DNA from 2 places in the Streptomyces sp. BA2 genome. Region 2 is predicted to be linked to the other one. Evidence: riboswitches for the same ligand, from Rfam matches in the RefSeq annotation. Region 2 holds a riboswitch; the other holds the start of a gene.
What was found. Region 2 has a riboswitch for cyclic di-AMP ahead of E5671_RS40420 (C40 family peptidase). Riboswitches for the same ligand answer to the same signal wherever they lie in the genome.
Positions count from the first base shown of each region.

Region 1: another riboswitch for cyclic di-AMP. It lies ahead of E5671_RS33750 (M23 family metallopeptidase); the one in region 2 lies ahead of E5671_RS40420 (C40 family peptidase).

Region 1 is NZ_WSRO01000002.1:6,866,949-6,872,242, reverse strand. It holds gene E5671_RS33765 (bifunctional acetate--CoA ligase family protein/GNAT family N-acetyltransferase) at 1-21, opposite strand, end outside; gene E5671_RS33760 (HPr family phosphocarrier protein) at 147-428, shown strand; gene E5671_RS33755 (GntR family transcriptional regulator) at 595-1,281, opposite strand; gene E5671_RS33750 (M23 family metallopeptidase) at 1,495-2,295, opposite strand; cyclic di-AMP (ydaO/yuaA leader) riboswitch at 2,308-2,471, opposite strand; gene E5671_RS33745 (insulinase family protein) at 2,692-4,077, opposite strand; gene E5671_RS33740 (M16 family metallopeptidase) at 4,074-5,294, opposite strand, start outside.
Region 2 is NZ_WSRO01000002.1:8,437,279-8,442,572, reverse strand. It holds gene E5671_RS40435 (amidase) at 1-120, opposite strand, end outside; gene E5671_RS40430 (ATP-dependent Clp protease proteolytic subunit) at 284-919, shown strand; gene E5671_RS40425 (hypothetical protein) at 927-1,235, shown strand; cyclic di-AMP (ydaO/yuaA leader) riboswitch at 1,571-1,763, shown strand; gene E5671_RS40420 (C40 family peptidase) at 1,767-2,240, shown strand; gene E5671_RS40415 (DUF6328 family protein) at 2,424-2,990, shown strand; gene E5671_RS40410 (LysE family translocator) at 2,968-3,597, opposite strand; gene E5671_RS40405 (LysR family transcriptional regulator) at 3,726-4,637, shown strand; gene E5671_RS40400 (ATP-binding protein) at 4,626-5,093, opposite strand.

The DNA.
Region 1 (5,294 bases), 1.6 Mb from region 2:
CCGGTCCGACGGGGTCTGCATGGGCCCAGGGTACGGGTCGCGGGGGCGCCTTGGCCGGGGCACGCTAGGAGTCGTCGGCAGAGCACCCGTGACGGCATGAGACACTGGTCTAGACAAGTGTGAGACACCTGGAAGGGCAGCAACACATGGCTGAGCGCCGCGTCAACGTCGGCTGGGCCGAGGGCCTTCACGCCCGACCCGCCTCCATCTTCGTCCGCGCGGCCACCGCCGCGGGCGTCCCCGTGACGATCGCCAAGGCTGACGGCAACCCCGTGAACGCCGCCTCCATGCTCGCGGTGCTCGGTCTGGGCGCGCAGGGCGGCGAGGAGATCACCCTCGCCTCCGACGCCGAGGGCGCGGACGCCGCTCTCGACCGTCTGGCGAAGCTGGTCGCGGACGGCCTCGAGGAACTCCCCGAGACCGTCTAGTAAAGACTGGTACTCATACGCTGAAGGGCCCGCCCGAAATAGGGGCGGGCCCTTCAGCGTTTTTACTGCTTCTGCCGCCGCCCCGTTTACCGAGCATCCCGCATTGAATTCGGGCAGCAGAAATAATGCCCCGCCGAATAGCACTTCTTTGTATACGGCGCCTCTGTTAAAGGCGCAGACCCGCAGTGTTTACGGAATGTTGCGAACCCCTCACACCCGGGAGATTGCGCCCGAGGCGCAGCCGGTGCGCGGCCGTCGTCCGCTCCGTGTGCGCGGCGGTGAGCGACCTGGCCCGCTCCGCGTCCCCGCGGGCGACCGCGTCGACGATCGCGGCGTGCTCGGCCCAGGCCTCGGCGGGGGCGGCCGACGTCTCGACCACGTACATCCAGGCGATCTTGTGCCGGAGCTGGGTGAGCAGTGCCGTGAGGCCCTGGCTGCCGGATGCCTGGGCGAGCGTCTCGTGGAACCAGCCGCCCAGGGAGCGCAGATCCTCACTCCGACCGCGCCTCGACCGCTCCTGGCCGAGCCTGACGAGGCCGCGCAGGACCTTCAGGTGCGCCTCCGTGCGACGCTGTGCGGCGCGGGCCGCGCCCAGCGGCTCCAGGAGCGCGCGTATCTCCAGGAGGTCGGCCGCCTCCTGCTCGGTGGGCTCCGCGACGCACGCGCCCGCGTGCCTGCGCGTGACGACGAACCCCTCGGCCTCCAGGGTGCGCAGGGCCTCGCGCACGGGGACGCGGGAGACCCCATAGCGGCGCGCCAGTAGTTCCTCGGTGAGCCGGCCACCCCGTTCGTAGACACCGGAGACGATGTCGTCCCGGATGGCCGTGCATACCGAGTGCGCGGGAATGCGCATGCCTGACCTCCGCCTTAATCCCCGCGAAACGCGGTCGATCGACGCCTGTTCAGCGACTCTATTGCAGAACGGCTGAATTTCCGACGGTCGGCCGAAATCCAGGGATACTTTTGGCCAAAGGAGATACGAGAACGGCGAAAGCCCCGGCTCTCGACGAGCCGGGGCTTTCGTTGAATCAGGTGCGCTTCGCGCGACCGCCTGGATCGGCGTGGATCAGACGTTGACGCCGTGCGAGCGGAGGTAGGCGACCGGGTCGATGTCCGTGCCGTAGTCCGCGCCGGTGCGGGCCTCGAAGTGGAGGTGCGGGCCGCTGGAGTTGCCGGTGGAGCCGGAGAGGCCTATCTGCTGGCCCGGGGTGACCGCCTGGCCGACCGTGACACCGAGGGACGACATGTGGCCGTACTGGGTGTACGTGCCGTCGTTCATCTTGATGACCACGTTGTTGCCGTAGGCGCCGCCCCAGCCGGCCTCGACGACGGTGCCGGAGCCGACCGCGTGGACCGAGGTGCCGGACGCGGCGTGGAAGTCGACGCCGGTGTGGCTGCCGGAGGACCACATGGCGCCGCCGGTCTGGTAGCCCGTGGAGATGGACGAGCCGGTGATCGGCGATACGTAGCTGTTGAGGCGCTTGCGCTCGGCCTCGCGAGCGGCACGCTCCTTGGCCTCGCGCTCCTTCTTGGCCTTGGCCTTCGCCTCGGCCTCGGCCTTGCGCTTCGCCTCTGCGGCCTTCTTCTTGGCGGCCTCTTCGGCCTTCTTGGCGGCTGCGGCGTCGTCGGCGGCCTGCTGCTGGGCAGCGGCCTGCGCGTCGATGCTCTGGGCGAGCGAGTCGCCCACGGAGATGGCCTGGGTGAGGCCGGTGTGCTCAAGAGCCGCGTCGTCGGCGGCGAGCGCCGGAGCGGCCAGGCCTCCGATGACACCAGTGGTGGTGAGGGCGGCGACGCCCGCCACGTTCGCGGTCGTACGCGTGAGGCGGCTCGGGCGACGGTGCTTCCCGGTGGCACGGGTGAACGCCATGAAGCGGCTGATCCTTTCCTTCCTTCTCGCCTACCGGGTTAGCTGACGGGTTCGGAGCAGGAAGGTCTCCTACGGGTCCCTCACCTCACGGCGAGGTTCCCGATTCACCCCAAGGGGACATGTGGGTCCCCGGCTCCCCTGGCTCGCGCCGTACGGGGACTCGGCGATGACTGTCCGGTGCCGCGGGTGCGGCGTACTGCATGACGAACAGCCGGACCAGACGCTAAGCGGGGCGTCTTTCAAACGACAAACGGATCAGAGCTTTTGTAGCGCACGCCACAGGTCAGACACGTAACCTCCATACCAATTCGGACATATGAGGGCCCCAGTGGCGTTTTCTCGCCACTGGGGTCCCGATATGTCCTGACTGCCCCTCAGCCCGCAGTCACCCCGCGCTCACCCCGTGACCACACTCACTTCACCGATGCCGAGCGCCCTGACGGGCTCCTCGATCTGCGCGGCGTCACCGACGAGCACCGTCACGAGACGGTCCCCGGGGAAGGCGCTCACCACGGCGGCTGTGGCCTCCACGGTGCCGGTGGCGGCCAACTGGCGGTACAGCTGGGCCTGGAAGTCGTCCGGTAGGTGCTGCTCGACCTGGTCGGCGAGAGTGGCCGCGACGGACGCCGCCATCTCGTACTTGAGCGGGGCCACACCCACCAGGTTCTGGACAGCCACGTCGCGTTCGGCGTCCGTCAGGCCGTCGGCCGCGAGGGTGCGCAGGACCTTCCACAGGTCGTCGAGGGCCAGACCCGTGGACTCGGTGTCCACGGAGCCGCTGATGGCGAGCATCGCGGCGCCGCTGCCGTCCGGAGCGGACCGCAGGACCTGGGCGAACGCCCGTACGCCGTAGGTGTATCCCTTCTCCTCGCGCAGGACGCGGTCCAGGCGTGAGGTGAGGGTGCCGCCCAGGCAGTACGTGCCGAGCACCTGCGCGGGCCAGACGCGGTCGTGCCGGTCCGGTCCCACGCGGCCGATGAGCAACTGCGTCTGGACGGCGCCAGGGCGGTCCACGATGACGACACGGCCTGTGTCGTCCGCCGTCACCGGGGGCACCGGACGCGGCTCGGCGGTGCCGCCCGTCCAGGCGCCGATGGTGTCGGCGAGGACGACGTCCAGGTCGATGCCGGTCAGGTCGCCCACGACGACCGCGGTCGCCGTGGCGGGACGCACGTGCTTCTCGTAGAAGGTGCGCACCGCTGCCGAGTCGATGGCCGTGACCGTCTCCTCGGTGCCCTGGCGGGGGCGCGACATGCGTGAGGTCGCCGGGAAGAGCTGCCGGGAGAGCTCCTTGGCGGCGCGGCGTGCCGGGTTCGCGGCCTCGTGCGGGATCTCGTCCAGGCGGTTGCGTACGAGGCGTTCGATCTCGCTGTCCGCGAAGGCGGGGGCGCGCAGGGCGTCGGAGAGCAGGCCGAGCGCCTTCGGGAGGCGGGAGACCGGGACTTCGAGGGAGACGCGGACGCCGGGGTGGTCGGCGTGCGCGTCCATGGTGGCGCCGCAGCGGTCGAGTTCGGCGGCGAAGTCCTCGGCGGAATGCTTGTCGGTGCCTTCGTTGAAGGCCCGCGCCATGATCGTGGCGACGCCGTCCAGGCCCTCGGGTTCGGCGTCCAGCGGCGCCTCCAGGTGGACCTCGACGGCGACGACCTGCTGGCCGGGGCGGTGGCAGCGCAGCACGGTGAGGCCGTTGTCCAGAGTGGCGCGCTCGGGCGCGGGGAAGGCCCACGGCCGTGCGGTGCCCGCCTGGGGCTGCGGGTGGAACTGCATCGTTGCGGCCTCGGTCACTTCGCGGCCTCCTCTTCGTCCTCGTCGGTGGCTTCGGCGGCCTCAGGGGCGATGGGCTCGTACACGAGCACCGCGCGGTTGTCGGGGCGCAGGCGGGCCGCAGCGGCCGCCTTGACCTCTTCCGCGGTGACGTCCAGGACGCGCCCGACGGCGGTGAGGGCGAGCTGCGGGTCACCGAACAGGACGGCGTACCGGCACAGTTCGTCCGCGCGGCCCGCCACCGTGGAGAGCCGGTCGAGCCACTCGCGCTCCAGCTGTGCCTGGGCGCGCTCCATCTCCTCCTCGGTGGGGCCCTCTTCCGCGAAGCGGGCGAGCTCCTCGTCGACGGCGGCCTCGATGACGGGGACCTCGACGTCACCGGACGTCTTCACGTCGAGCCAGCCGAGCGAGGGGGCTCCGGCGAGCCGCAGCAGGCCGAATCCGGCCGCCACGGCGGTGCGGTCGCGGCGCACGAGGCGGTTGTAGAGCCGGGACGACTCGCCGCTGCCGAGGACCGTGAGCGCCAGGTCGGCCGCGTCGCACGCGCGCGTGCCGTCCTCCGGGAGGCGGTAGGCGGCCATCAGGGCGCGGGCCGGGACCTCTTCCTCGACGACCTCGCGCAGCTCCTTGCCGATGGTGTCGGGCAGCGAGCCGTCGCGCGGCGGCTGCTTGCCGTTGTGCGAGGGGATCGACCCGAAGTACTTCTCGACCCAGGCGAGGGTCTGCTCCGGGTCGATGTCGCCGACGACCGACAGGACGGCGTTGTTGGGCGCGTAGTACGTACGGAAGAAGTGCCGCGCGTCCTCCAGCGTCGCCGCGTCCAGGTCGGCCATGGAGCCGATCGGGGTGTGGTGGTAGGGGTGGCCCTCGGGGTACGAGAGGGCGGTCAGCTTCTCGAAGGCCGTGCCGTACGGAACGTTGTCGTAGCGCTGGCGGCGCTCGTTCTTGACGACGTCCCGCTGGTTCTCCATGGATTCTTCGTCGAGCGCGGAGAGCAGCGAGCCCATGCGGTCGGCTTCCAGCCACAGGGCCAGCTCGAGCTGGTGTGTGGGCATGGTCTCGAAGTAGTTGGTCCGCTCGAAGCTCGTGGTGCCGTTGAGCGAACCGCCGGCGCCCTGCACCAGCTCGAAGTGGCCGTTGCCCTGCACCTGCTTCGAGCCCTGGAACATGAGGTGCTCGAAGAGGTGCGCGAGGCCCGTACGCCCCTTGACCTCGTGGCGCGAGCCGACGTCGTACCA
Region 2 (5,294 bases):
CTGCTCGATCCGGTCCAGATGCGCCTGGACGACCTCGCGCGCGGACAGCTCGCGGGCGCGGATCCTGGCAGCGAGTTCGCGGGCGGTGAGGTGGACGAGCTCGGAGGCTTCAGGGCTCATACGACGGCGCTTTCGGCTCGGGGCGGCGGAGATCGCGACGAGGCGGAGTATGCCCACGTCGCCGGATCCCCCGAACATGCCCCCACCAAGGTTACGTACGTCCTGTACATTTTTTACAGGAAGCCTTGGGGAGCAGCCGACCCCGGCAGAGGAGAGACGTGCCATGAACCGACCGTTCGCCCGCTATGTCCTGCCCGAGTTCACCGAACGCACCAGCACGGGGCAGCGGACCCTCGATCCGTATTCGAAGCTCTTTGAGGAACGCATCGTCTTCCTGGGGACGCCGATCGACGACACGTCGGCCAACGACGTGATGGCGCAGTTCATGCACCTCGAATATCTGGCGCCCGACCGCGACATCGCGCTCTACATCAACTCCCCCGGCGGCTCGTTCAGCGCGATGACCGCGATCTACGACACTATTCAGTTCGTCACCTGCGACGTGGAGACGACGTGCCTCGGGCAGGCCGCGTCGTCGGCCGCCGTCCTGCTGGCCGCGGGCACCCCCGGCAAACGGTTCGCGCTGCCCGGCGCCCGGGTGCTGATCCATCAGCCTTCGCTCGCCGAGCCGGTCCACGGCCAGACGTCCGACCTGGCGATCCAGGCCGACGAACTCCTGCGCACCCGCGCTCAACTGGAGAAGCTGCTCGTCCAACACACGGGCCAGAGCGCGGAACGCGTCGCGGCCGACATCGAGCGGGACAAGATCCTCAGTGCGTCCGAGGCAGTTGACTACGGCCTGGTGGACCGGATCATCCCGAGCCGCAAGTCGTCCCTGCGCACGCCGGACGCGGGGTGAACCGCCGATGCTGCCACCCGAGCTCCCTCCGCTGCCCGCACTCACCCGCGCCGAGGGCGAGTTGATCGACCGCTACCTCGAAGTGGTCGACCTGGTGGGCCGGATCAACCCCGCCCGAGCCTCGGACACCTACGGCGGACTGCGCGCCGCCCAGGCCCTCGTCGGCAGGGCCAGTGCCCTGCGGGACGCGCTGACGCTCATGCATCAACGGGGCGAGAGCGCCGTGCACGCACCGACACTGGCCCGGGCACTGCGGGTCCTCGACGGAGAGCGGCGGTCCGGACGGGTCATCGTGCCGCCCTCGTCGCCGTCCTGAGCACCCGTCACCTCCTCCTCCGAAGCCCGAGGCGTCCGGGGCCGATCTCAAACGAACCAAACGGGCTACCTCGTTCGGCGTAGACATGCGTCGTTGTTCGGGCCGTCTTCAGTTGCGTCAGATGTGTACGCGGGGGCCGGAATTCCTCGTTCCGGTGCTGGTCGAACGATCGTCTGGTGCCGTGACCGGATCCCGAAACCGACCTTGTCCACCCGAACGGTTCAGCCGTGAGGAGCCTCACAAAACGCCGTTTCGGCTCGGAATTCTTGCCCTTGACGGGTCAAGATCCCTTCCGACGACAAGCCCCCGCCACAGCGGCGGGGCGGTCCGGGCGGACGCCGAATCCTGCCGCCGCCCGGATGACCGGTCGACATCGGTGCATCGGCAGGAGTGGAGGACCCAGGCATGACGGGTCGGTCCGGAAGGTCCGGACGACGACCCTTGGGGTGAAGCCGCACACCGCGGCCGGGCAACTTTGTCAGCCCGAATCCGACAGGTCATCCTTCACAGGCGGTTGACGAAGGGTTGCGCATGACCGCGCTGAATCATGTTCCGTCGCTGCTCACCAGGGCCGGTTCCGTATCGGCCCTCACGCTCGCCGTCGTAGGCGGCACCCTCGTGGCCCCGGGGCTCACGTCGGAGGCAGAGGCCGCGACACACGGGACGAAGGCGCTCAAGATCGCCGCCTCCAAGAAGGGCTCGCCGTACCGCTACGGAGCGACGGGGCCCAACCGGTTCGACTGCTCGGGCCTGACGCAGTACTCGTTCAAGCGCGCGGGCAAGAAACTGCCACGCACCGCCGGACAGCAGTACAACAAGACCCGCCACGTCTCCGCGTCCAACCGCGCCCGCGGCGACCTGGTCTTCTTCCACTCGGGCCGGAACGTCTACCACGTAGGCATCTACGCGGGGAAGGGCCGGATCTGGCACGCCCCCAAGTCGAACACCGTGGTGCGGCTCGAGAAGATCTGGACGAAGAGCGTCTCGTACGGCCGGGTGCGCTGATGGCCCGTCACTGATCCCCGGTAGCTGACCTGTCGGAGGGCGGTGGCGGTGGCCTCACGGCCGCTGCCACCGCTCGGTCGCCGCTCGGTCGGCGCTCGGCCACCGCTCAGTCGGCGCTCAGTCGGCGCTCTGATCGGCGCGCCCGCCAGGCGTGGAGCGCGTCGACGCGGATACTCGTGCGCCATGGCCGAAAACAACAGTTCTTCCACTGCGGGTGAACCATCGCGCAACGAGACGCGCTTCGAACGTGCCGATCGCAATTTCTCGGAGATCCTCCAGGAACTGCGGGTCACGCAGGCCGGGGTGCAGATCCTCTTCGCGTTCCTGCTGACGCTCGCCTTCACCGAGCGCTTCCCCTCGCTCGACACGATGCAGCGCGCCACCTACGTGACCACGCTGCTGCTCGCCGTCCTCGCCGCGGCGTTGTTCACCGCTCCGGCCGCCGTGCACAGGTGGCTGTTCGGGCAGCACGCCAAGCCGCTGATCGTGCGGGTGTCGTCCCGCCTCGCCGGCGTCGGTCTGGGGGTCCTGGTGTTCGCGGTCTCCGGCGCCGTACTCCTGGTCGTCGACGTGGCGGTGGGCAGGACCGGCGGGATCATCGCGAGCGCGGGCACGCTGGTGGTGTGCGCGGGCCTGTGGGGCCTGCTCCCCCTCCTGGTGCGTGGCGCGGCGGACAAGAACGAGGACGAGGGCGACGACGGCAAGGCATCGGGCACGTCGCACGACATCAGGCGACCAGGGCCTCGGTGAGGAGCACCAGGCCGAGCACGCTGAGCGCGACGCCGGTGCCGCCCTCGATGGCGCGGGCCGTGCGCGGCCTGCGCAACCACCGCCCGAGGCGGTCGACCAGGAGCGCGACGACCGGGAACCACACCAGGGCGAGGGCCACGATGATGGACGCGAGCAGCAGTGTCCTCGGCATCGCGGGGCTGCCCGCGGGGACGAACTGGGGCAGCACGCTGAGGAAGGTGATGGGCGCCTTGGGATTGAGGGCGTTGGTGAAGAACCCCTGCCGCAGGCTGCCCCCGACCGCCTCCTGTCCCGCACCCTCCCGGGCGCCGAAGCTCTCCAGCGGCCGCGCCGCCGACCGCAGCGCGCGATACCCGAGGTAGAGCACATAGGCCCCGCCCGCGGCCTGCAACGCCCGGAAGAGCGTGGGAACCGCCGCGAGGACCGCCGCGACCCCGGCCACCGCGAGCGCCGTGTGCACCAGGAGCCCGCCCGCCACACCGATCGCGCAGGTGACCCCGGCGCGGCGGGAGGCGAGGGCGTTGCGCACCACGACGGCGAAGTCGGCACCCGGCATGGCGACCATGCCCGCGGCGACTCCGGTGAAGGCGACCAGTTGTGCGTCCATGGCGTCAAGGCTGGCGTACTTCTGCCTTCAGCAGGTATGTGGAATATCCTGGGTCTGCCTTAAGCAGGCCTTTAGCCCCACGCCGACGGACACCGCACCTCCCGCCGGCTCCTGCACCGGGAGAGACCATGTACGACCCGACGCGGCTCGCCGCACTGGTGGCGGTCTCCGAGGCCGGGTCGATCACCCGCGCCGCCGAACGCCTCGGCTACACCGTGCCCGCCCTCTCCCAGCAGCTGGCCAAGCTGGAACGGGAGGCGGGCACCGCGCTCCTGGTCCGGCACCACCGTGGCGCACGGCTGACCGGTGCCGGTGAGCTGCTGCTCGCGCGGGCGCGCAGGGTCCTTGACGAGATGGAGCAGGCCCGGCACGAACTGGCCCAGCTTGCGGGCCTTTCCGGCGGCAGGCTGCGCGTGGGGACCTTCACCACGGCCGGGATCCATCTGGTGCCGCCCGCGCTGACCGCGTTCCGCCGCGCCCATCCGGACATCGATCTGACGGTACGGGGCTATGAACCGCCGCTCGGCATCGCGGCCGTGGCGGCGGGCGAGGTCGACCTGGCCCTCACGCACACGTACGAGCCCGCGGATCCGGTGCCGCTGCCCGCGTCCGTGACCGCGGAGCCGATCCTGGTCGAGGAGCTCGTCCTGGTGACCTCCCCCGGACACGCGCTCGCGAACTCCCCCTCGCGGCTGCCCCTGAGCGAGCTCGCCGGTCAGCCGCTCATCAGCATGGCGCCGACGCATCCGCCACGGCAGGGCGTGGAGTCCGCGCTCGTGCGGGCCGGCGCGACGCCCTCGGTCCTGGTCGAGACTCCGGGCTACGCGCTGGTGTGCGCGCTCGTCAGCGCCGGGCTCGGCGTCGCCGTCGTACCGGAGATGGTGGCGCGGACGGCGGCGACACCGGTGGGGACGAGGCCGCTGGAGCCCGGCAGTCTGCGCCGCACGATCTCGGTCGTCCACCGCGTCGACGAGCCGCATCCGGCGGCGGACACCTTCCGGGCCCTGCTCCGGGGTGCCTTCGGACGCTCAGCGGGGTGAGGGCGAGGCCGAGGGCGCCGTGGCCCCGTCGCGGACCGGCGCGGTCCACGGCAGCGCGATCCAGACGGTCTTGCCGCCCTCGGGGGTGGGCGCGACCGACAGCCTGCCGCCGCACTCCATGGTCAGCCAGCGGATGATCACCAGGCCGCGGCCGTTGTCCTGCTGGACTGCGGCGGGCAGCCGCTTGGGGTAGCGGGGATGGCTGTCGGTCACGCCGATGCGCAGCTGCTCGTCCCGGTCCAGCTCGATGTCCACCCTGAAGGTGGGCGACTCGCCCCGGGTGTGCTGGACGGCGTTCGTGGCCAGTTCGGAGACGATGAGCCGGACCGTGTCGGCCGCTTCGGTCTCGCCCGGCAGGCCCCACTCGGCAAGGATGCTCGAGACGTATTTGCGGGCCGCGGAGACCGAGGCAGGATCGCTCGGCAGGGTGACGGATGCTTCCTGAAGGTCTGCCATGGCGACGTTGTCCCTTTCCCACCGGGGCTCGGCTCCGACCCGTAGCGAAGGCACGAGGACAGTCCCGGAATGGTGCTTCGCGCCAGCCTGCCACTCTTGGACCCCTCACAGGTGTCCATCCACCAAGATGTGCATATATCTGTCGCTCAAAGCGGTGAACTCTGCTACGAGAGACCGTATTTGGGCGCGAGGTCGGCGCTT